DNA from 2 places in the Diaphorobacter sp. B2A2W2 genome. Region 2 is predicted to be linked to the other one. Evidence: riboswitches for the same ligand, from Rfam matches in the RefSeq annotation. Region 2 holds a riboswitch; the other holds the start of a gene.

Region 1 (11,863 bases), on a different contig from region 2:
TTTTATGTCCATTCGGGGGCGGATGAAGCGGGTTTTCCAGGTTCACATACCAACCCGTGATGGGACAACTGCCTGTAGCCCTGCATTCACAACATGGTGCGCAATGACTCGCCGGTAGCGCCTCCAGCAGCTTCAGGGGCGCGTGTGCCGAGTGACATGGTTCGCGTGCGCCTGGAACCACTTCTTTCATGGCCGGTGCGTGGTGCCCCTCCCGAAACACAACGGCCCCAAGACCGTTGCGCACCACATCTATGCCGCTGCAAAAAGCAACGCCAATGCGAGTACGGTACCGCCAACATAGGTGCCCAGCGCCCCCACGGCACGGAAAGGGTTGGGACGCGCCAGCGTGGCAGAAGCCAACACGCCCATCACCAACAGATAGCGCGACGCGGTCACGCCCACCATCACCCAGCTGACCCATTCCGCCGAACTCCGCTGACCCAGCAGGTAGATCAGAAGCGCCAGCATGGCTGCATATTCGGCAGTGTTGCCGTGGGCACGCACCGCCTTGGTCAGCGCATGGGCTGGATCGTCTGCCCCTGCGCACAGAATCCGAAACCGAGCGCGGGTCGCACTGACGTACAGGCCGCTCAGAAACAAAAGCAGCGCCAGCGCAGCAATGCAGAAAACAGCCACAGTCGAAGGTTGCATGGTGACTCCCCAAAGGTAGATAAAAACCCCGCCCACCGGCAACGTACGCCAGCCCGGTTACAGGCCCGTGGCGGAGTACCGTTCCAGTGCAGCGTCTTGTACGCAATGCCAGAACGTCCTGGCACCTCATGGAAGTACCGCCGCTCGACAGGAAGCGTTGCTGCGCCTTTCTACCATCGACACCTGTGGTGCCACGCGGCGAGCGCATTCTGCGGCGCTCACTGCTCCATCAACGCCACCGGTCGCCGGGCACCCCCCATTCGCCGTCATGGACCAACCGGTGCCAGCGGCACGCGGCCGCGCTCGCGCTGCAGACAGAGGTTCTGGACGGCGCTGGCGGTGCGCGCCAACGGCGCGATAAAAGGCCGCGCGTTCGGCGGCGGTGTGGGCGTGGGGGCCGTTATGGCGTCTCGTTCAACCAATCGCGCTGCGCGGAAGTTTCTTCCAACGCCAGCAGCGCACGCTTGCGCGGCAGGCCGCCGCCAAAGCCGGTCAAGCTGCCGTTGCTGCCGATGACCCGGTGGCAGGGCACGACGATGGAGACCTTGTTCTGCCCGTTGGCCGCAGCGACGACGCGCGTGGCCGTGGGCTGGCCGATGGTCCGCGCCTGCTGTGCATAGCTGCGCGTCTCGCCGTAAGGGATGGCCAGCAGCGCCTGCCACGCGGCGATCTGGAATGGCGTGCCCACCAGGTCCAGCGGCACACCGAACACGCGGCGGCGGCGCCCGAAGTATTCCGCCAACTCACTGGCCAGCAGCACGGTGACCGCATTGCCCTTCTCCTGCAGGGCCTCACCGCGAGCGGCCTGCACCTGGGCCAATTCACGCTCCACACCCGGCTGCCCCAGGAACTCCAGCAGACACAGCCCCCGGTCCGAAGCCACGGCCAGCATCTCGCCCAGCGGGGTAGGCACGGTCTGAGCATACAGCATGGCGCGGCGCCCCCTCAGTCCTCGATGCCGCGCTGCGCGGGAATGCCCGCCTGGAACGCATGCTTGATGAGCTTCATCTCCGTCACCGTGTCGGCGATGGCGATGATTTCCTCGGGGCAGCGGCGGCCCGTCAGGCATACGTGCACGTCCTTGGGCCGCGCCGCCAGGGTGTCCAGCACCTCCTGCAGTGGCAGCCAGCCATAGATCAGGGGATAGGTGATTTCGTCGAGCACAACGAGGAAGTTCTCACCCGACAGGATGGCTGCACGGGCCTTGGCCCAGCCGTCGCGCGCCAGTTGGGCGGAGTGGTCCAAGTCCTTGCTCTTCCAACTGAAGCCGTCCCCCAGGCCTTCGATGGGCAGGCCGATCTGCTCGAACATGCGGTGCTCGCCGAAGCGGGCGCTGGGCACCTTCATGAACTGGAAGACCTTCACGGCCTTGCCCCGGCCATGCGCGCGCAGCGCCAGGCCGAAAGCCGCCGTGCTCTTGCCCTTACCGTCGCCGGTGTTGACGATGACCAGGCCCCGGCGCTCGCCTTCGGCCTTGTCGTAGCGTTTCTCGGTGGGGGGAGTTTCAATCTGCATGCAATGCCTCAAGAAGAAGTTTTGGGAAATCAAGCCGTCACGTGAAACGATGGAGCACGCCGCGCCTGGAAGGCCGCATGTGGCGCACCAACTGCAGCGCCAGCTCCTCCATCGAGAGGCCGGGTGGCACGCGCAGAACGGTAATGCGGCAGGCGCCAGCGCTGCCAGGCTTGCATGAGCATGGCGCCGCGCATCCATAGGACACGGAGAAAGGCCAGCGCCACCCGCACGGGCGCGGGCCACAGCAGCACCTGCGCGACCTGGGGAAAACCGGCGTCCAAATTCATGCGTTCACACTCCATGCCCTCTGCGGTTGGCCGCCCGTCGCAAGGGGTTCAAGGGAAAAGGGGCGCAGCGCGTTCACCGCTCCATGCGGGGCAGCGCCATCCACAGGCCGTCGATCTCGCGCACCTGGATGCGCCGCTCGAACACCTGCTCCAGCGCGGCGTGCGTGGCCGCGCTCTGGCATGGCCCGTGGTGCACCACGCCGCCGGCGGCCATGATGAGCATGTCGTCGGCCTGCAGCGCGATGGATACCTCGTGCAGCACGCTGACCACGGTACCGCCCTGCCCCACCAGGTCGCGCACGGTGTGCAGCCAATCGGTCTGGTGCGGCGGGTCCAGGTTGGCCAGGGGTTCGTCCATGAGCAGCACCGGCGCCTGCACGGCCAGCGCGCGCGCCAGCAGCACGCGCTGGCGCTCGCCTCCCGACAGTTCCGACAGCGGACGGTCGCGCCAGTCCCACGCCTGGGTGGTGTGCAGCGCCTGCTGCACGGCGGCATGGTCGGCATCGCTGGCCGGCGCCATCCAGGCACGGTGCGGGAGGCGGCCGAGCATGGCCACGTCGTAGGCGGGCAGGTCTTCGGCGGCGGACTCGTTCTGGCCCAGCCAGGCCAGTTGGCGGGCGCGCTCGCGCGGGGGAATGTCGGCCAGCGCGCGGCCCAGCAACTGCACCCGCCCTTGCACACGCGCATGGCGCAGCAGGCCTGCCAGCACCTTGAGCAGCGTGGACTTGCCCGCACCATTGGGGCCGACCACGCTGGTCCAGCGGCCAGCGGGCAGGTCCAGGTCAATGTCGCGCAAGATAGAGGCATTTGCGATGCTGGCGCTTATCTGGCGTGCGCTAACAGCTATGTTCTTCATAGCGAGCTTCCCAACACCCGGCGGTGCATGAGCCACAGCAGGTAGCTGCCGCCCAGCGCGGCGGTGAGCACGCCCACGGGCAGTTCCTGCGGCGCCACCACCCAACGCGCCAGGATGTCGGCGGCCAGCAGCAGCACCGCGCCCATCAGGCTGGACAGCCATACATGCCACTGGTGGGTGACGCGCGCGATCGAGCGCACGAGGTGCGGCGCTGCCAACCCGACGAAGGCAATCAGCCCGGTGTGCGCCACGGCCGTGCCGGTGGCCAGGGCCAGCGCCAGCACCAGCCCAGCGCGCATGGGCACGATGGGCAGGCCCAGGCTGGCGGCCGTGGCTTCGCCCAGCATCAACCCGTCCAGCAGCCGCGACAACCCCCAGGCCGTGGCGGCACACAGCAGCCAGCCGCCAGCCATGATGGCGCAGGCCTGCCAGCCCACGAAGGCCGAACTGCCCATGGTGAAGACCTGCATCGGCTCCAGAATGGCGGGCTGCGCCACCTGGATCAGGTCGCGCGCAGCGCCAAGCACCACGCCCACGATCACGCCCGCCAGCAGCAGGCGCAGCGTGTGTTGCACACCACGGGCCAACACCAGCGTCAGCAGCACGGCGCCCGCAGCGCCCGCGAAGGCCAAGCCCGTCACGCCCAGTCGCGCCAGCCAGCTCGCCGTGCTGGGCGACACGCCCAGAACGGCCATGGCCACGGCGCCGCCCAGCGCCGCGCCCGACGCGCTGCCCAGCAGGTACGGGTCGGCCAGCGGGTTGCGAAAGAGCCCCTGGGCAATGGCGCCCGCCAGCCCCAGCAGCGCTCCGGCCAGCCATGCGCCCAGCGTGCGCGGCAGGCGGATGTCCCACACGATCTGCTGCGCCAGCGGGTCGCCCCGCAGGTTCAGCAAGCTGCCAAAGCCCGTGCTGCCGACGCTGGCGCCGAGCAGCAGCAGCGCCACGCTGGCGGCCAGCAGCCACAGGCCCAGCCAGCGCGCGCGGCGGCCGCTGGCGTCGGGGTGCAAGGAGGTGGCATAGGTTGCTGGCATGGCGGTGGTCGCCACCATGGTAGAGGGCTGCGGGAGGCGCGCGCTCATTCGTACTTCTCCGCCAGGCAGCGGGCCATGATGCGCGCGGCCTCGGCCATGCGCGGGCCGGGGCGCACCACCACGTCTGACAGTTCGGGGCCGAAGTCGCACACGCGGCCCGCCTTGACCGCGGCCAGGTGGTTCCACCCCGGGTATTGGGTCATGGGTTGCATGCTGCGGTTGGCCACCATCAGTACGTCGGGCTGTGCGCGCAGGACGAACTCGGGATTGAGACGCGGAAAGGGCCCCAGCTCGGGCGGGACCACGTTGCGCGCGCCCAGGCGCACCAGCGTCTCGCTGATGAACGAACTGGCCCCCGCCGCATAGGGGCCGCGGCTGACCTCGAAGAACACCCGCGCCCCGCGCGCGCGCTGCGGCAGCGACTGCGCGGCGGCCTGCACGGCGGCATCGATCACGCGCCACACGCGCTCCGCGCCGTGCTCCGGCGGCACGGCCAGCAGTTCACCCAGCACCCCCAGCACGCGGCGCACGTCCGCATGGGTCTTGTGGTCCAGCGCCAGCACCTTCACGCCCAGCGCCTCCAGCCGGTCGCTGACGCGGCTGCTGACCGACAGCAGTACCACGTCCGGGCGCAGCGCGACGATGGCCTCGATGTTCGGGTCCAGCCCGCCACCCACCTGGGGCAGGCGCCGCACGGACGCGGGCCAGTTGGAGTAGCGGTCCACCCCCACCAGGCGCTCACAGCGCTGCAGCTCGCACACGCTCTCGGTCAGCGACGGCAGCAGGCTCACGATGCGCTGGGGCGGCTGGTCGAACCGCAGCGCGCGGCCCCGGTCGTCGGTGATGGTTACCGCGTGGGCGCTGGGCAAGGCCAGCAGCAGGCCCAGCATCCAGCCGGCGGCAGCAAGCTGGCGGCGCCAGCGAAGAGGCATCATGGTGCGTCCTTCAGGGTAAGCGGCAGGCCCGCCGCCATCAGCGTGACGCGCTGGCAGGCTGCCGCCGCGCGCTGGTTCAGGGCGCCCAGCGCGTCCACGAAGGCGCGCACTTCGCGCCCCAGGGGGATCACGCCCAGGCCGATCTCGTTGCCCACCAGCACCACGGGGCCGGGCGCGTGCGTCAACGCTTCAAAAAAGTGAGCTGCCTGCGCTTGCCAATCGCGCGCTAGAGGCTGTTTTTGCTCTACATCTTGGGGGTCGGCCGGCATGAGCCAGTTGGTGAGCCACAGGGTGAGGCAGTCCACGACGATCAGGGTCTGTGGGGTGCTGTGGCACGCCAGGGCGCCGGCCAGATCGCGCGGCTCTTCCACGGTCTGCAGGCCGGGCACACGCTCGGCACGCTCGCGCTGGTGGCGGGCAATGCGCGCACGCATCTCGTCGTCCCACGGCTGGCCGGTGGCCAGCAGCAGCGCGCGGTGTGCCGGCGCGGCCTGCAGCCACTGGCGCGCCAGCAGTTCGGCGCGGCGCGACTTGCCGCTCTTTTGTCCACCCAGGATGAGTTCACTGCGGGCGATGGTCTGCGGCGCCGCGTTCATGGCCCCGCCTCCGCACCCAGCAAGGCTGCGGTCGCCTGCGGGCTGGACGCAAACCATGCGTGGAAGTAACTCGCGTGGATGCTGCCGTGGCGGTACACGGCTTCACCGCCGTCCGGTGCCCCTGCATGGTCCGGACGCTGGGCGTGTGCGCACACGGCGGCCGGGCTGTCGGTGACCGAGTAGTGAAAGGTGTGGCCGCGCAACTCATGCGTGCCCATGCGCAGCGCGCGCGGCCCCAGCGCGGCCAGGCGCCGCTGCATGGTGGCATGACCCGGCAGCAGCCCCCACAGGGGCACGCGGCGCCCGTCGGCCAGGATGATGGACTCCAGCAGCGCCATCATGCCGCCGCACTCCGCCCACACGGGCCGACCCGCCGCCACGTGCGCCTGCAGGCCGTCGCGCATGGCCGTATTGGTGGCCAGCGCATCGGCGTGCAGCTCGGGGTAGCCGCCGGGCAGCCACAGCGCGTCGCAGGCCGGCAGCGCAGCGTCGCGCAGCGGCGAAAAGCGCACCACGCGCGCGCCCAGCTGCTGCAGGGTGTCGATATTGGCTTCGTAGATGAAGCAGAAAGCCTCATCCGCCGCCACGGCCACGGTGCGGCCGGCCAGCAGCGGCGTGATGGCGGCACGGCCCACGGGCGTGCCGCCGAAGTCCACCGCCCAGCGCTGCAGGTCCGCGGCGGACATGCGGCCCAGGGGCGTGCCGGCCAGCACATCGGCCACGGCGTCCAGCCGCTGCAGGGCATCGGGCAGTTCGTGCGCTGCCACCAGTCCCAGGTGCCGCTCGGGCAGAAGGCCACCAGGCTCCCTCCCGCCCGCAGCGTCACCCACGACCCGTGGCAGCGCACCCAGCCAGTCCGCAGCGTCGGCCAAGCCGTCCCGCAGCATCTGCGCATGGCGGTCGCCCGCCACGCGGTTGGCCAAGACACCGGCCCATGGCAGGCCCGCACGGTAGTGCCGCAGCCCATGCACGATGGCGCCCAGCGTGCCCCCCATGGCAGAGGCATCCACCACCGCAAGCACCGGTATGCCGAAGCGCTGCGCCAGGTCGCCCACGCTGTGTTCGCCGTCGAACAACCCCATCACCCCTTCGATGAGCAGCAGGTCTGCTTCGGCCGCCGCGGCGCGCAGGCGCTGCGCGCAATCTGCCGCGCCGGTCATCCACAGATCGAGCTGGTGCACGGGGGCGCCGCTGGCCAATTGGTGCCAGTGCGGGTCCAGGAAGTCGGGCCCACACTTGAACACCCGCACGCGCCGGCCTTGGCGTGTGTGCAGGCGCGCCAAAGCGGCGGTGACGGTGGTCTTGCCCTGCCCAGAGGCGGGCGCGGCGATGACCAGGGCGGGACAGCGGCTCATGGTGTGGCAGTCGGTGATGGCGTTACTGCGGCGCCCACTTCAGGCCCACGTAGAACGTGCGGCCGCCGGTGGCGTAGGTGCGCGCCAACTGGTAGTCCTTGTCGGCCAGGTTGTCGACGCGGGCCAGCAGCGTCACGTCGCGCGCCACGCGCTTGCTGGTGTAGAGGTTGAGCGTGGTGTAGCCGCCCAGTACGTTGGTGTTGGCCGCGTTGTCGTACCGGCGCGCAGATGCGTAGAGCTCTGCCCCCAGCGTCCAGCCTGCCACCAGGGTGTCGGCACCCAGCGTGGCGTAGCGCTTGGCACGGCGCGCCAGCAGTTTGCCGCTGTCCAGGTCACGCGGGTTCTGCCAGTCGATGGAGCCATGCAGCGACACGCCCGCGATGCGGTGCGCGGCCGACAGCGTCACGCCCTTGTACTCGGCGCGGCCCACGTTCTCGTAGCAGCCGAAGCTGGAATCACAGCGGCCCGCGGCGCCGAAATTGATGAGGTTGCTGACGCGGTTGCGGTACGCCACGACACCCACGCTGCTCTCTCCTTGCGTCCACCGCGCGCCCAGCTCCACGTTGCGCCCCTTCTCGGGCTGCAGGTCGGGCGCGCCGTATTCGCTGAAGCGGTGGTAGAGCGTGGGTGCACGGAAGGACGTGCCGGCCGCTGCGGTGACGCGCCACTGCGGCGTAATTGCGTAGCCATAGGACAGGCTGCCCGTGCTTTTGCCGCCGAACTCGCTGTCGTCGTCATAGCGCAGGTTGGCCTGCAGCGTATGGGCGCCCTGGTTCAGGCCATAGCCCAGCGCGAGCGCGTTCTGTGAGCGGTCACGCTGGAGGTCGCCCACGAACTCGGTGGCGGGGTTGTGCAGTTCGTCCTCGCGGCGCTCCAGCGCGGCTGTGAACAGATGCGCGCCCAGGCGCCACTCGTTTTGCAGCAGGTAATTGTGCAGCGTGGTCTCGGTCATGTAGAAGTTGGGCCGGGTGCTGTATTCACTCTGCCCCTGCGTGACCTGCAAGCGCGTGCTGTATACGTCGCTCCACTTGGCCAGCCATGCCAGGCTGGCCGTGCGCAACTGGTGGTGATTGCGGTCGTCGGCCGTTTTGCTGCCGTCGTACTGCGAGTTGAGGTTGCTGGCCAGCAGCGTGCCCTCCAGGCGATGGGTCGTGTCCAACTGCACGCCCAGTCGGGCATTGGCAGAGGTGCGGCGGTAGCCGTCTTCGTCCGGGTTGTAGGCGGAGCCTACGCGGGCACTGAAGCCATCGGCGCGCTCATGCGACAGCCCCAGCGCATAGTCCACCTGCTCGGTGCCGCCACTCACGCCGGCCTGCACCGTCCGCGTGCCCTGGTTGCCCAGGCCCACGCCCACGTAGGGCGCCGGCGCACCCTCGCCCTTTTTGGTGAAGAGCTGGATCACGCCTCCCATGGCATCCGAGCCGTACACAGCAGCCGCTGGCCCGCGCACGACCTCGATGCGGTCGATCTGCGACAACGGGATTTGCTCCCACACCACGCCGCCGGTGGATTGCGAGTCCAGGCGCACGCCGTCCAGGTACACGGCGGTAAAGCGCGACTCCGCGCCGCGCAGGTAGACGCTGCCATTGCTGCCCTGGCCGCCATTGCGCGTGATCTGCACGCCTGGCAGGCGCGAGATCACGTCAATGACGCCTACCGCGCCGCTGGCCTCGATGGTTTCACGGTCGATGACGGACACATCGGACACGATGTCGGCCAGCGGCCGGGCCACGCGGGTTGCCGTGATGACGGTTTCACGCAGTTGGGGTTCTGTGGCTGCCTGGGCCAGCAGGGTCTGGGACACGGCGGGGAAAGCGGCGGCCAGCGCCAGCGGCAGCACGGCGACGCGCGCGTGCACGGAAAGCGCACTCAAGCGCACATTGAACGGACGGGTGTTTGTCATGTGGGGCAAACAGAGAGATCGCCACGGCCGACCTCCCCGTCGGCACCTGGGCATAACGGCCCAGGTTTCACAAAAGGAAACGCGGAGCCACCTCGTTGGCCGGTATCCGGGCTGGCGGAACGCTCTGCATCGCCTTCCCAAACGCTTGTTCAAGGCGCTCAGTGGCTTGTCAATGAAGAGGGAGCCGAGGTACGGCTCATCCGCTGACCGTTGCGGGGGCAGCGCAGGCACAGGACACACTCCATGGCGGAGAGTCCCTCCCTGCTTCCCGTTGAACTGCGGCATGTGAACCACGCCGCGAGCACCAACTGCGCAATTTTACGATGGTTCGCACGCCGATCCCTACAATCGGCAGCGTATGGCCTCCCCCTCTTCCATCGACCAGATCGCCGAGCGCGTTGAGCGGCTGCTGCTGCGCCATGCCGAGTTGCAGCGCACCAATGCCCTGTTGGCGCAACAGGTCGCGGCGCTCACCCAGGAGCGCGATTCCCTCCAATCCCGCCTGCAGGCTGCCCGTGCGCGCGTGAACGCATTGCTGGACCGCCTGCCTGCCGAGCCCGAACTCCCCGGCACTGCCGAGACGAAAGACGCGCCATGAAGCAGATCGAGGTACAGATCCTCCAGCAAAGCTATCTCCTGGCCTGCCCGGACGGCCAGGAGTCGCGCCTGCTGGAGGCGGTCGAGCGCGTGGATACCGCCATGACGCGCATCCGTGACGCGGGCAAAGTACGCGCGCGTGAGCGCATCGCCGTGCTGGCGGCCCTCAACCTGGCTTTCGAGATCGCCGACCGCGAAGCCGCCGATTTGGCAGCCGCCTCAGCCCCTGCGCGCATCGTCCCCACCCCGGTCGCGCCGCACGTGCACGACAGCGATGAGCGCGTGCAGCAGTTGCTCCTGCGCCTGGACGAGGCGCTGGGCGAGGATGGGCGCCTCCTATAACCATTACGGTAAAAGCCTGGCCCCTGGCTGCACACGGGCGGCCCACTACAATGAACATGTCTGCGGTGCTGCCGGGCTTTATATTTCCTTGAACCAATGCTCATTGAGCACGGGCTTGGTACATCGCCCGGTGAGCGTGATCATCTCGCGTCAGATGAACCCAACGCCTGGCTGCCCTCGCCCACCTGAACCCCCGGTTCAGGATGCCGGTCCGGTGGCATTCGCAGACACCTTTTCTCCGGTAATCGCTTGCGCCCTCGCTCCGGGTGAGTGCCAGCGACCTCAATACCTGCTCAGAAAATCCGGCGCTCCGCGGCCAGCGCGCGCAACCCACCCATCTGCAAGGCACAGAGCAGACCTTGGTAGTCGTCGCACCGATGGCAAATATCCTGGCGTGGTTCGGGCGTTTCCCAGTCCTTCGGCAATCACGCCGACACGCAGCGCGCCCTCATACGCACGATGGCGCATCCAGTAAGGCAGCGATGTGTAGCTGGATTTCTCCACGTCGATGAGAACAGACTCGTCACTTCCGCTGGTATAGATCTGACAGCGATACGTCACGCCTGAGCGCCTCGGTTTGCGCCATTCGCTTGCCACGGCATGCTTCGCGGAGTCGCTGTGGTTCCAAAAAACGCTGTTTTCAGGGCACGCACCACGGCGCCGGCTGCCCATGGACAACCTCCATCCACAGCGCCCATGCACCCAGGGAAAAAAGCACGCCACCTGCCAGCCGAGACCCCCACGCCCCACCCTTCACGCCGATCCAAGCGCGAATGCGGCCAAAAGTCCACGGCCCCAGCACCAGCCATACACCGCTTCCTACGCCAAACAGGACCATGCACAAGGCTCCGCGGAGCACGCTTCCGCTGAGAGCGGCAGTCAACAGTGCGGTATACAGAAGGCCGCATGGCAGGAGCGCCCAGGCCACACCCGCGGTCAGGAGCCCGCCAGGCCGAGAGACCAAGGGCTTGACCTTCGCCCAGGCAGCACGCCCCGCCCGCTCAACCCACAAGGGCTGCTGCGCTTGCACCATCATCATCCCGCCCCACGCGAGGATGAGCACATGCATCAGCGTCCAAAGGGGGCGCAATGCCGAGGTGCTTTGCCCCAGCCATGCGAGTTGCTCCATGGCCAGCGCAACCACCGCCCCTGCGGCGCCGTAACCGATCAGGCGCCCCACGTGAAACTGCGCTACCCGTTGGAGGATTCCGCGGCGGGACGCCCATTGAATGGTGTGGGTGGCGTCCGGCGTGCCACCCAGCCCCGTAAGCGCCGCGCAGGGAACAGAACACATCGCCAAACAGTGAGCCCCTCCCATCAGCCCCATCAGGAAGGCCGTCGTGGCCAGCGCCCACAGCATGGGTCAAATAATCCGGGAAAAGCGAGCGCGGTTACGGTCAGCCTGCAGATACTTGTCGAACACCATGGCCACGCCGCGCACGAAATACCATCCCATGGGCGTGACTTCAACGCCCTCATCACTGATTTTCACCAAGCCCTGAGCCGCCATTTCTTGCAGTTGCTGTAATTCCGCATCGAAATAACTGCGGAAATCAATCAGCCAAGACTGTTCCAACGGCTCAAACAGCAATTCACCTTGGCACATCAACGCCATGATGACTGCGCGGCGCACCAAGTCGTCCTTGGTCAACGCCAGCCCGCGCACCACAGGCAAATGCCCCTGGTTAATGCAGTCGTAATACTCGTCCAGCGTTTTCACATTTTGGCTGTAAGTAGCGCCCACGCGCCCGATGGCAGAAACGCCCAGACCAATCAGGTCGCAATCGGGCTGCGT
Region 2 (11,863 bases):
GTCGCTGCCGCTCGTGCCGCCGTGGCGGCTGTAGACCGTCTGCACCACGCCGCCATAGATTTCCCAGAAGCTGCCGTCGCGATAGCCCTGCGGGCGCCAATAGGCCTCACCCACCAGTTGGGCGGCATCCCGGTACAGCCCGGGCACGGGCGAGATGGAGCCGGGAGACATGCCCCGGTAACCCAGCAACGCATTGATGCCCCAGGTGCGGGTGCGGTCCGCCAGCTCGCGCCGGGTGGCGAACTGCTGGCGGGGCGTCTGCTCCAGCCGTCCGGCTTCCACCGCATCGATGGTCTGCTGCAGGTAGTAGATGGCGCGGTCGTTCTCGGCCAGGCGGCTCGCGGTGTAGGCGCCGTCGGGTAACGCGGCGGCCGGCAGCGCGTCGTTGGCGTGCGCGCGGTCGAACACGGCCAGCGCGGTGCGGTCGTTGCCCACCCGGGCAGCGAGGTAGGCCAGATCGGGGTCTGCGCTGCCCACAAAATCCGGCCCCGCCATCGCGTGTGCGAACTGCTGCACGGCCTCGTCGCGCTGGCCTTCCTGCAGCAGCAGGTTGATTTCACTCGACAGGGACAGGCCTCCTGCCTGCAAGGCCGCGCGCGCATCGGCAGAGGCCTGCTCGCGCCGCCCCAGGTCGTGGTACACCCGGCTGCGCAGGGCCAGCACCTCCGCCCCGTCGGCGCGCGACTGCAGGGTGTCGTCAGCCTCGCGCAGAGCCTGCTCCACCTGGCCCGCGGCCACCAAGGCCTGCAGCCGCAACAGGCGGTACGGCAAATGCGCAGGCTGCAACCGCGCGGCTTCCTCGGCCTTGGCCGCGGCCAGTCCATAGTCGCGCTCGGTATAGGCGCGGAACGCCTCCTGCGCCACGGCACGCGCAGGGTCCGGCGCGTCCTGCCCGGGCCACACTTCGCAGCCGGGCGCCTGGGCGCTGCCAAAGCAATTGACAACCGGCAAGCGCAGGGAGAACGTCTGCAGGGATGCGGCCGAGATCGGCCGGCGCGTGGCGGCACGTATCTCAGCCTCTCGCCCCGACACATCCACGGCGCCGCCTTGCGCCAGCGGCTGCAGCAGGGCTTTAGCGCGTTCGGGCTGGCGCGCCGCGAGCGCCGCATCGGCGGCGATCACCCGGTAGTTCTGCTGCTCGTGCGGCGCAAGATCCGGCCTGCCGATCACACCGTCGAAAACCCGCGCCGCATCGTCCGTATGCCCCTGCGCCTGCAACGCCGCGCCGCGCAGGACTTGCAGTGCCGCGCCATCGCCCTGGGCCAGGCCCTGCTCGGCCACCTGCTGCGCCTGTGCATGGCGGCCCGCGGCCAACAGCAGGCCTACCCACTGCAGGCGATACGCCGGCACACCCGGGGCCTGTTCCGCTGCCGCCTGCGCATGGGCAAGGGCATCGCTGGCGCGGCCCTGCCGCTGCGCTTGCGATGCGGCTTCGAACTGCGCATAGGCGTGGCGCTGCCGCGCGGTGTCGCCCAACGCCTGCCATTGCGTATCGCCTTGCGGGGCGAAAGTCAATTCCGCCTCCCGTGCCTTGGCCTGCGCCTCCTCGTACAACCCGTTCTCGATGAGCAGGTAGGTCAGCAGGCGCTGGTAGTCGGCATTGGCAGGGGCGGCCTGCGCGGCCTCGCGCGCCCACGCCAGAGCGGCGGGCAACTCTGCACGCTCCACCGCTTCGTAGGCACGGCTGGCAGCGGCATAACCCGGGGCGCCGTCGGCCCGCCGAGGCCGTGGCACCTGCGCCATGCGCCGTTGCGCACGCACCGCAGGCGCAGGCTTGGCAAGCTGATCGGGCGGCGCCGCAACGGCCGGAGCCGCAGGCGTGCCGTGTTCCGACGCGGGTTCAGGCGCAGTCGCGGAAGGCGCAGCGGCGAGCACTGGTGCGGCGGGTGCTGCCTCGGGCTGCGCGACGACCGTGGCGCTTTCCTGCACGGGTGCGGGTGGGGGCTGCAATTCACGCAGTGCCTGGGCAATGCGCGCATCGCCCGGATGGCGTGACCGCTGGGCCCGCAGCAACGCCGCGGCACGCGCGGGCTGGCCAAAGCGCTGGTACGCCTGGGCCAGGTGCAGCGCAATCGCGGTGTTCTCTGGAGCGAGCCGGTGGGCATGTTCCAGCTCGGCAATCGCGCGCGTGCCGTCGCCGCGGGCCATCGCATCGAAGGCCTTGTCGATGTGGGGATAGACCTGGAACCGCTTCAGCGGACTGATGTCGGGGCCCAGGTCCAGGGTCTGCGCCGGGGCGCCCGTGGAGGCCAGCATGACGGCGAGGGCAAGAATGCGGGGGGCGAAATTCATGATGACGGCCTTCTCAAGCAATGGCCCGGACGGTGGGCTGCGCATTGGCGCGGCACAGCAGTTGCTCCATGGTGACCTGCAGCTGCTGCTGCAGCTGCAGCGCCTCCTGCACGGCCGACTCCGTCAGAACGCCATGCTCCACGAGGAAGGCGCCCAGGCTGGCATCGGACTTCTCCTTTTGCAGCAGCAGGGCACCCAGCACCGCCTGGTCAATCTTGCCCACGGCCAGAAGCACGTCGCCCAGCAGCAACTGGCGCGAGAGATAGCGGGCCCAGATGCCCCGCGCCTCTTCGGCGGTAACGCGCTGCTGCTGCACGGCCTGCGCCAGCAGGTCGCGTGCGGATTCTGTGCCGTGGTGTGCATACAGGCGCCGCAGTTCCACGGTGACCTCGCCCTTGGGCACGATGACGTAGCGCACGGTACGTCCCAGCTTGCGCTCGATGGCGGCCAGCGACACCGGGTCGATCGCCGCCTCGCTGGCCACCACCAGGACCCGTCCCTGCTCGCGCAGCGGCACGACGCTATAGCGCAGCGCCACGGCCGCAGGCACCAGTGCCGCCAGGTCGCTGTCCACGGCCTGCCCTCCCAGGGTTTCCCATGGCACGCCGGCCTGCTCGGCAACCGCCGCAGCCAACTGCTGGGGCGTGATGACGTCACGGTGCACAAGCGCTGCGCCCAGACGCAGCCCGCGCATGGGATGCTCCAGCGCATCAAGCAGTTGCGCCTCGGTCAGGGCGCCTTGGTGGACCAGAATCTGCCCCAGTGCGCGATGCTGACGCGGCCCTTCGCCCAAGAGGGGAAACTCGTGGTCCGTCTTGACCCACGCCATGCGCCGCAGGTCCTTGGCGCGCCATGCCTGGGCCAGCGCCCGCCAGGCGGCAAGGAAGTTGATGAAGTTGCCCCACAGCAGCCGGGGCACCGACAGCAATCCCTGCACCACGCCGTAGTAGCTGGTGACGAAAAACACGCGCTGCACGATGCGGTTGAACATGAGCACCAAGTTGGCCAAGAGCAGCGCATGGAACCACCAGTCGCCCTCGAAGACCGAGAGGAACCGGTAGGCATCCGGCACCAGGCGCTGGTAGAGCCAGATGCCGATCAGCTGCATGGCCAGCAGCGTGGCCGTGAAGCTGGCGAAATTGGTGATGATTCCCTTGCGGTCGCGCCAGAGGAAGTAGTTCAGCACGGCACTGTGCGTCCAGCGCAGCGTACGAAAACCCTGGATGACGATGCCCGTGATCCAGCGGGACTTCTGCCGGACGGCGGCGGCCACGGTGTCAGGGAAGAATTCGCGCACGGAGATGACGCTGGCCTCGCGTTCGCTGCGCAGGGGCACGCGCTCCGGCGAGGGCGTGCGACCAATGTGATCGTCCTCCTCGACGGGAAAGCGCACGAACACCTCCTGCATGCCCAGCTGCTTGAGGCGAAAGCCGATGTCGTAGTCCTCGGTCAGGCTCTGCGTGTCAAAGGCAATGCCGTCGCCCTGTTGCAGCAGGGCCATGATGGCGCGACGGCTGAAGCACGTCCCCACGCCCGCGCTTGGCACCTGGCCGACCAAGGCCTCGCGCACCACGATGTCCTTGCCGTGCAGCTCCGCAAACTCGTCAAGGTAGTGCCCGCCGGTGAAATCGTTCCAGGGCCGCTCCAGCGGGTACACGGGCAGCTGGATGAGGTCCTTGCGGTTGACCAGGTAGTTGAACAGCCGCAGTTCCAGCTTGGAGAGCACGTCCTCGGCATCGTGCAGGATGAAGCCGGCAAAGCGCACGCCAGAACGCTTTTCGAACTGCAGGATGGCGTCCACCACATTGTTCAGGCAATCGGCCTTGCTGGTCGGTCCGGGACGCGCGCAGACCACCGTGTGCACGTTGGGAAAGCGTGCACGCACCTGCTCCACGTCGGCATGCGTTTGCGGGTCGTTGGGATAAGTGCCGATGAAGATGTGGTAGTTCTCGTAGTCCAGCGTGGTGGCGGCCAGTTGCGCCATCTGGCCAATCACGCCGTGCTCCTGCCAGGCGGGCACCATGATGGCCAGCGGCTTCTCCTCGGCGTCGTAGAGCGTCTTGTAGTTCAGCGGCGCGTGGCGTGCGTACACCGTGAAGGCGCGCCAGACGCGGCGGACCCAGTAGGCGATATCGATGAACAGGTCATCCAGGCTGCTGATGAAGATGACGACAGCCACCCCGATCGCCACCATCTTGAGCAGGTAGAGATAGGCGGTAAAAACATCTATCCAGGACATGGTGCGGCTCCTCTAGACACTCAGGGCCGCAACCGCGGGCGCAGCCGCATGTGCGGGCGCGGGCGCGGGCGCGGGCGCCAGCATCTGCTCCAGCCGTGCCACGATGCGCTGGGACGCATGGCCATCCCCAAAGGGGTTGGCTGCGGCCTGCATGCGGCGGTAAGCCTCTCCGTCGTCCATCAGATGGCGCACGGAGCGCACGATCAACTGGCGGTCGGCCCCAACCAGCGCGGCGCAGCCCGCATCGATGACCTCCGGCCGCTCGGTTTCTTCACGCAGTACCAGCAGCGGCACCTTGAAGGTCGGCGCCTCTTCCTGCAGACCACCCGAGTCCGTGAGCAGCAGCCAGGCATCGGCGATCGCCTGCTGCATGGCCAGGTAGTCCAGCGGCGCCGTCAGGCGCACATTGGGCAGCGCACCCAGGTGCCGGTGCACGGGGTCGCGTACCACGGGATTGAGGTGCACCGGGAACAGCACGGTCATCCACGGGAACTCGCGGGCGATGTCGGCAATGGCCGCACACACGTTGTCGATGTCAGGCCCCCAGTTCTCGCGCCGGTGCATGGTGACGAGGATATGGCCGCGACCTTGCACACGACGGCGGATGTGATGGCGCTCGCACACCCACAATTGCGCGTCCACCACCGTATTGCCGGTCACCAGGATGTCGCGCGAGGCGATCCCCTCACGCTCCAGCGCCTGCGCTGCACGCAAAGTGGGCGCGAAGTGCAGGCGGCTGATGCGGCTGATCATCTGCCGCAGTCCTTCCTCGGGGAACGGGCGGCGCAGGTTGTAGGTGCGCAGCCCAGCCTCGACATGCAACACCGGCAGGCCATGGGAGAAACCCGCCAGCGCTCCCTGGAACGCGCTTTCGGTGTCGCCCTGCACGATGACGGCGCTCCAGGACTGCTGCCCCATCACGCCTTCCAGTTGGCGGCGGCACCCGAGGCTGAAATCCAGGAGCGTGCTTCCCTGGCGCTCGAGCACATGGTCGGGCCGGATATCGAAGCAGTCCAGCATCTGCACGGCCATGTCGCTGTGCTGGCCGGTGTGCAGCCACACGGGGCGAACACTTTGCGCGCCTCGCAGGGCGTGATATACCGGTGCCAGCTTGATGATCTCGGGGCGCGTGCCGGAAATGATCAGGACGGGAGCGGGCTGTTCATCGATGCAAGTCATAAGGTGCCTCTCTTCCCCTTCAACCTATCGATCAGCAGCCCCCGGGGGCCACTGCCGCGTAGCCGCTGGCATCACGCGCCGTGATTTTCACGCACCCTTACCAGGGTTTCAATAGGTCACTTGGTAGAGAAGATTCTTACTACTTTTTCATCAATTGGCAAATTCGATCGATAGTATTTAACTATTTACCCGGTGCGTGATAGGACGGCTTCTGGTTGCACAGCCCCTTCGAATTCCTCATGCGCCCATCCTGAAGATGGCAAGTGCCGGCAAGACACTTAGCGCATCGCTCCGTCCACCCCGGCCGCTTGAAAACTCGCCATCTCGCGCAGCACGCGGCATGCCGACTCCAGCAACGGCCAAGCCAGAGCGGCACCTGAGCCTTCTCCCAAGCGCAGCCCCAGGTCCAGCAGCGGCTGCGCCTGCAAAGCCTGCAGCATGTGGCCATGGCCCCGTTCGCCGGAGCGATGGGCAAACACACAGCGCTGCAGCACGGCAGGCGCCAGGCGCACGGCCACCAGCACAGCCGCGCAGGTGATGAAGCCGTCGACCACGATCACACGACGCTCGGCGGCGGCCTGCAGCACGGCGCCGGTGAGCGTGGCGACTTCAAAACCACCCAGGGCGGCCAGGGCCTCCAAGGGCTGCGTAGCACCGGCGTTGGCCGCCAGCGCCTGCTCCAGCACGGCCTGCTTGCGCGCGATGCCTGCCGCATCCAGTCCCGTACCGGCACCCGTGCACTCGGCCAGCGGCACGCCTGCCAGACGCGCCAACAACAGCGACGCCACGGACGTGTTGCCGATGCCCATCTCGCCCAGCAGCAGCGCGTTGCCGGGCATGGCGCGCACGATATCCATGCCGTTGCGCAGCGCCTGGGCGCACTGCGCCTCGGTCATCGCAGGGCCGACGCTCGCGTCCTGCGTGCCCGCCGCCACACGGCAGTGCACCAGACGGGGCGCACCGGGGACGGCGTCGCGTGCGGGTACTTCGCGCGCCACGCCACAGTCGGCCACGGTGAGCTGAAGGCCGTGCTGGCGCGCCAGCACGCTTACGGCTGCGCCGCCTGCCAGAAAGTTCTCGACCATCTGCCAGGTCACGTCGCTCGGATAGGCCGATACGCCCTTGGCCGCCAGGCCATGGTCGCCCGCGCACACCAGCATCTGCGGCGCCTGCAGCATCGGTGATTCGGTACCTTGGATCTGGCCCAGACGGAGGGCGAGTTGCTCCAGGCGCCCCAACGCACCCAGTGGTTTGGTCTTGTTGTCCAGCTTGTGCTGCAGGGCCTGCGTCAGCGGCAGATCGGTGAGGTCAGCAACGAAAGGCAGGTCAATGATCATGGCGTGTTTCGATTGTCAAAAAAAGGTCCAGCGCGGCCCCGACTCACGGGGCGCACATCAAGAGGTGGCCGTATTGCGGGGCGGGCCCCATGCGTTGTGGCTGGCTTATGCCGGTGCGGTCTGGCGACTGCACTGCGCCGCAGCTTGGTCGCACCGCAGATGCGCGATGAGCGGCTGCTGGTCGTCGCGCTGCCCCCATTGCTCGAAGTACACCAGGTCTTCCACGGGCAGGCGCGGAAGCCAGCCAGCGGTTTCCAGTTCGGGCTTGGCGTGGAAGTGGCTGACGTAGCCGACACACAGGTAGGCGATGGGGGTGATGCCTTTGGGAATACCCAGCGCCTGCTGCAGGTCGGCCTGGTGAAAGATGCTCACCCATCCCACCCCAAGCCCCTCGGCGCGCGCGGCGAGCCACAGGTTTTGCACGGCACAGACGCTGCTGTACAGGTCCATGGTTTTCATGTGGGTACGCCCAACCACCACCGGACCGGTGCGCTCGCGGTCGCACGTGATGCAGATGCCGATGGGCGACTCCAGAATGCCCTCGAGCTTGAGACGCTGGTATACCGCGCGCTTGTCGCCCTCGAACATACCGGCCGCTTCGGCATGGGCCTTGGCGAAGGCATCATGCACCCGGCGCTTGGTGTTCTGCGAACGGACCACGAGGAAGTTCCATGGCTGCATGAAGCCTACGGAAGGTGCATAGTGCGCCGCGGTCAGGATGCGGCTGAGCACCTCGTCCGGTACCGGGGTGGGCAGAAACTGCCCGCGCACATCACGGCGTGAAAAAATGGTGTGGTAAATGGCGTCGCGGGCCTCTTGCGTAAAGGCGTGAACGCTTAGCGTGGCTTGCGCCTGCGCGGTATTCATGGCAGTCCCCTGTGCGTGAATAGGTCGCACGCTGCCTGGCCTTGCAGCGCGATGAACGTTCAGGCCGGTCTTCTGGCTTGGATTCATCTGACCCGCCGCGCCTTCCCGGCCTTGGCGGCCAGTGGCATTGAGCGGGGGTCATCTTCCTTACAGCGTTGGGCACGCGGCGGACTCCAACCGCCTTCCCGATTCTCCCTTTGCCTTGCGACAGCGGGCACCTGAGGACGGGGATGATAACAACCGCAGTTATCGTCCTTTACTGCACAGCGAGGGCATCCAACACCCCAGGCTCGAAGTGCCGTGCGATGCCGGCGGCCAACCCCTCAAACACCGCATCCAGCGTCGGAGCATCGGCACCGAACAGTGCCCGCAGCACGGCTGCGTCCTCGAACAGGCCATGCAGGTACAGGCCCAGCACATTGCCCCCGGGGTTCTGCCACGCCAACCCGGGAATGAGTTCGCGCGCCACATCGCCGCTGGCTGCCATGGCCGGGTGCTGAGCAGTCTGGCCGTGGTGGATTTCGTAGCCTTGCACAGCCACGCCGGCGAGATGCCGCCAGGCACCTTGTACGGCGCCGAAGCACTGGCGCGTGGGCCGCACGGTCTTGGTGGCCTCGAAGCTCGTCACCAACGGCAGCAGGCCCAGGCCGGGGCCATTGCCGTCTACCCCCACGGTGTCGATCAACGCCTCGCCGAGCATCTGTAGCCCACCGCAGACTCCCAGCACACGGCCACCGCGTGCCGCATGCGCAGCAATCGCCGCGTCCAACCCCTGTGCGCGCAGCCAGGCCAGGTCAGCCGCCGTGGCCTTGCTGCCGGGCAGGACGATCCAGTCGGCGCCCTCCACATCCGCGGGGCTGCGCGCCCAGGACAGACGCACACCCGGCACATTTTTGAGCGGCTGGAATTCGTCCAGATTGCTGATGCGCGGATACGCCACCACGGCGATGCGCGTATGCACGGCACCCGCGGCGGTGGAGCGCATGTCGAACACGCCGTCCTCCTCGGGCAGGCCGTGGTTCCACTGCATCGGAATGGTGGCGACGACGGGCACTCCGGTCTTGTCCTTCAGCATTTGCGGCGCGGGCGCCAGCAGTGCCTCGTCGCCCCGGAACTTGTTGAGTACGAAGCCTGCGATGAGCGCGCGTTCTTCCTCGGGCAGCAACGCCCATGTGCCAAACAGGTGGGCAAAGGCGCCGCCGCGGTCGATATCCGTCACCAGCAGGCAGCGCGCCTCAGCATGGCGCGCCACGCGCATGTTGACCACGTCGCTGGCGTGCAGATTGATCTCGGCCGGCGAGCCCGCGCCTTCGATGACCACCACGTCGTTCTCTGCCCGCAGTGCGTCCAGCGCCGCCGCGATCTGCGGCCACACACGCTGGCTACGGCCGCGCCATGGCAGTTGCGAAAGCTCATCGCTCACCTGTCCCAGCAGCACCACCTGGCTCTTCGTGTCGGCTTCGGGCTTGAGCAGCAGCGGGTTCATGCGCACGTCGGGCACGGCCCGCGCTGCCAGCGCCTGGAAATACTGGGCACTGCCAATCTCGCCGAACTGGTCGCCCGGTGCAGCCACCACGCGCGCGTTGTTGCTCATGTTCTGCGCCTTGAAAGGCGCCACCTTCAGGCCCTGGTTGCTGTAGTAGCGGCACAGCGCGGTGGCCAGCCAGCTCTTGCCCGCGCCGCTGGTGGTGCCCAGCACCATGACGCAGCGCGCCGGCCCGGGTCGGGTCTTGTTCATTGCGATTCCTTGTAGAGGCGCCACGATACCTCCAGCGCCCGCTGCGACTGCGGTGGCAACACGCCCAGGCGCACATGCCCGGGCAGGCCAAACGAGGTGCAGTCGCGCAGCTTGACGCCGCGCGCGCGCAGCCATTGCAGGAAGGTCCCTACATCCTGCACCGGCGGACATGCCGTGAAGAAGTTGGCGAGACTGCCCGGCGCAACGGCCCAGCCCAGGGCCGCGCACAGCGCCAGTTGCGCGGCCTTCCATTCGCGCAGGGGCGCCAGCGATTGCGCTAGCCATGCCTGCGTATCCGGCCGGACCCAAGCCGCCAACAGGGCAACACCGTCGGCACCAACCGGCCAGGAGGCCGCCAGCGCCTGCACAGCGGCGACACTGCCATCGGCGACCGCGGCACTCGGCGCAATGGCATAGGCCGCGCGTACGCCGGTCAGGCCCAGCGCCTTGTTGGGCGTCCACATCTGCCAGGCGGCATCAGGCGCTACGGCGGCGGCTCCCTCCAGGCGCAGGGGTGCATAGGCACAGTCCAGTACGCGCAACACGCCGACAGGGGCCGGGGCGCACCACGCCGTCAGTGCAGCATCGGTCGTTCCCAACGGGCTGGCGGGCTCGCACGCCCAGTGCAGCGCCGGCTCAGAAGAAGGTGTGTGGCGGCAGTCCAGCTCCCACACCTGGGCCGCGCGGGTGTAGTCGCCGTAGCCATGCGCGGGCACAGCGACCTGGCGCACGCCGCTGCGTGCCGCGTGCGCGGTGACGCGATGAATGAACTCGCTGGCGCTGGCGGCGAGCACCACGCGCTGCACCGCCACGCCGTGGAACGTGGCAATCTGCGCGCGCAGCGCGGTGTAGGCCGGGTCGGGGTAGTGGGTGAAGTCACTCTGCCGGAGCGCCACGATGGCCTGCGGACAAGGACCGCAGGCGTTGGCGTTGGTGGAGAAGTCATGCAGCGGCACGCCCAGCGCATCCGGGCCGCCGTGCTGTGGCGCATGGTCAGACATGGGTGTGCACTATAGCTATCAATAACAGAGCTGTTACCGCAAGCACCACAAGCGCTAGCAGTGTTTTTGATGCCAAATGCACCGCACGCTGCGTGTCCGCGGCCTGGGGCGCACGCCCGGGGGCGTTCAACACGTACACACCAGGTTTGGACAGGCGCACCCCCAACGCCAGCGCCATCGCCCCCATGGGCCACCCGCCGTTGGGCGACGGCGTGAGACGCGACTGCGCGCGCAGATCAGTCCAGCGGGCGCCTTTGCCACGCGACACACCCCACAACAGCACCGCCGTGATGCGCGCGGGCAGCCAGGACAGCACATCGTCCGCACGCGCCGTCCACTTGCCCGCCCATTTCCAGTAGCGCCCACCGCGCATGCCGGGGTATCCCCACATCGCGTCGGCCGTATTGGCAAAGCGGTAAAGCGCCGCACCGGGCAGGCCCAGCAGCACGAACCAAAACAGCGGCGCAATCACGGAGTCGCTGAGGTTTTCGGCCAGGGATTCAATGGCGCTCTCGCGCACGGCCGCCGCATCGAGCCCTTGCACATCACGGCTGACCAGCCAGGACAGTCGCTCGCGCCCCGCATCTAGCGACTGCGCCAGCGCATCTTCCACCGCCAGCACTTCCCCGCGCAGCATGCGCCAGGCCAGCATAGGTTTCAGCAGCAATCCCACTACGAGCGCTGCACCCCAGACGGGAAGCAACGCGATGGCGACCCACTGCAAAGCGCCGGATACTATTAAAACGATAGCTGCTAGCGCACACCAGACAAGCGTTGCAGCGCAAAAAGACCGCATATCCCGGCCTGTGGCCTGCAGCGGCGCGATGCGCATCCCTGCCCACCCCAGCACCCGCCCCATCCACACGACGGGGTGAAAGGCAGCGGGGGGCTCGCCCCAGCGGCCGTCGATGGCCAGCGCCAGCAGCAGGGCGCAAGCCAGGAGGAAAGGATCCAGAGTCCAGAGCGGCATGGGGCGAGCCTAACGTGAATACAAGCGATACACGGAAGCCGCGCGGTTCGCGCTAACTCATGCTTTGTCGGACACCGGATCTGCTGACCACACGTTTCAATGCGCCGTCTGTCGGCACTAACCCCCCGCTCATCCTTCGTTCCAAACACATGCAATGAATTCTGCCTAGCATGCCGGCATGCAACTCCCGCACGCACCTTCCAGACAGCACTGGCCTCAGACTGCCGAACGCGGTTTCAC

What was found. A riboswitch is a leader RNA that binds a small molecule or an ion and turns the genes downstream of it on or off. The one in region 2 is predicted to bind cobalamin.
Region 1: another riboswitch for cobalamin. It lies ahead of AC1PPL_RS13845 (TonB-dependent receptor domain-containing protein); the one in region 2 lies ahead of bluB (5,6-dimethylbenzimidazole synthase).

What each region holds. Positions count from the first base shown of each region.
Region 1 covers NZ_JBWZOR010000008.1:88,157-100,019, reverse strand. Annotated here, with positions in the region: gene AC1PPL_RS13890 (MAPEG family protein) at 250-651, opposite strand; gene AC1PPL_RS13885 (methylated-DNA--[protein]-cysteine S-methyltransferase) at 1,052-1,582, opposite strand; gene cobO (cob(I)yrinic acid a,c-diamide adenosyltransferase) at 1,597-2,166, opposite strand; gene AC1PPL_RS13875 (hypothetical protein) at 2,196-2,453, opposite strand; gene AC1PPL_RS13870 (ABC transporter ATP-binding protein) at 2,527-3,309, opposite strand; gene AC1PPL_RS13865 (FecCD family ABC transporter permease) at 3,306-4,340, opposite strand; gene AC1PPL_RS13860 (ABC transporter substrate-binding protein) at 4,385-5,275, opposite strand; gene AC1PPL_RS13855 (bifunctional adenosylcobinamide kinase/adenosylcobinamide-phosphate guanylyltransferase) at 5,272-5,871, opposite strand; gene AC1PPL_RS13850 (cobyrinic acid a,c-diamide synthase CobB) at 5,868-7,226, opposite strand; gene AC1PPL_RS13845 (TonB-dependent receptor domain-containing protein) at 7,249-9,129, opposite strand; cobalamin riboswitch at 9,210-9,453, opposite strand; gene AC1PPL_RS13840 (hypothetical protein) at 9,488-9,727, shown strand; gene AC1PPL_RS13835 (cell division protein ZapA) at 9,724-10,068, shown strand; RNA gene ssrS (6S RNA) at 10,123-10,302, shown strand; gene AC1PPL_RS13825 (sulfite exporter TauE/SafE family protein) at 10,709-11,428, opposite strand; gene hemN (oxygen-independent coproporphyrinogen III oxidase) at 11,432-11,863, opposite strand, start outside.
Region 2 covers NZ_JBWZOR010000002.1:303,665-315,527, reverse strand. Annotated here, with positions in the region: gene AC1PPL_RS04680 (NfrA family protein) at 1-2,292, opposite strand, end outside; gene nfrB (cyclic di-3',5'-guanylate-activated glycosyltransferase NfrB) at 2,306-4,531, opposite strand; gene wecB (non-hydrolyzing UDP-N-acetylglucosamine 2-epimerase) at 4,544-5,710, opposite strand; gene cobT (nicotinate-nucleotide--dimethylbenzimidazole phosphoribosyltransferase) at 5,989-7,047, opposite strand; gene bluB (5,6-dimethylbenzimidazole synthase) at 7,153-7,914, opposite strand; cobalamin riboswitch at 7,960-8,151, opposite strand; gene AC1PPL_RS04655 (cobyric acid synthase) at 8,171-9,652, opposite strand; gene AC1PPL_RS04650 (aminotransferase class I/II-fold pyridoxal phosphate-dependent enzyme) at 9,649-10,653, opposite strand; gene cbiB (adenosylcobinamide-phosphate synthase CbiB) at 10,646-11,623, opposite strand; gene AC1PPL_RS04640 (GspH/FimT family pseudopilin) at 11,802-11,863, shown strand, end outside.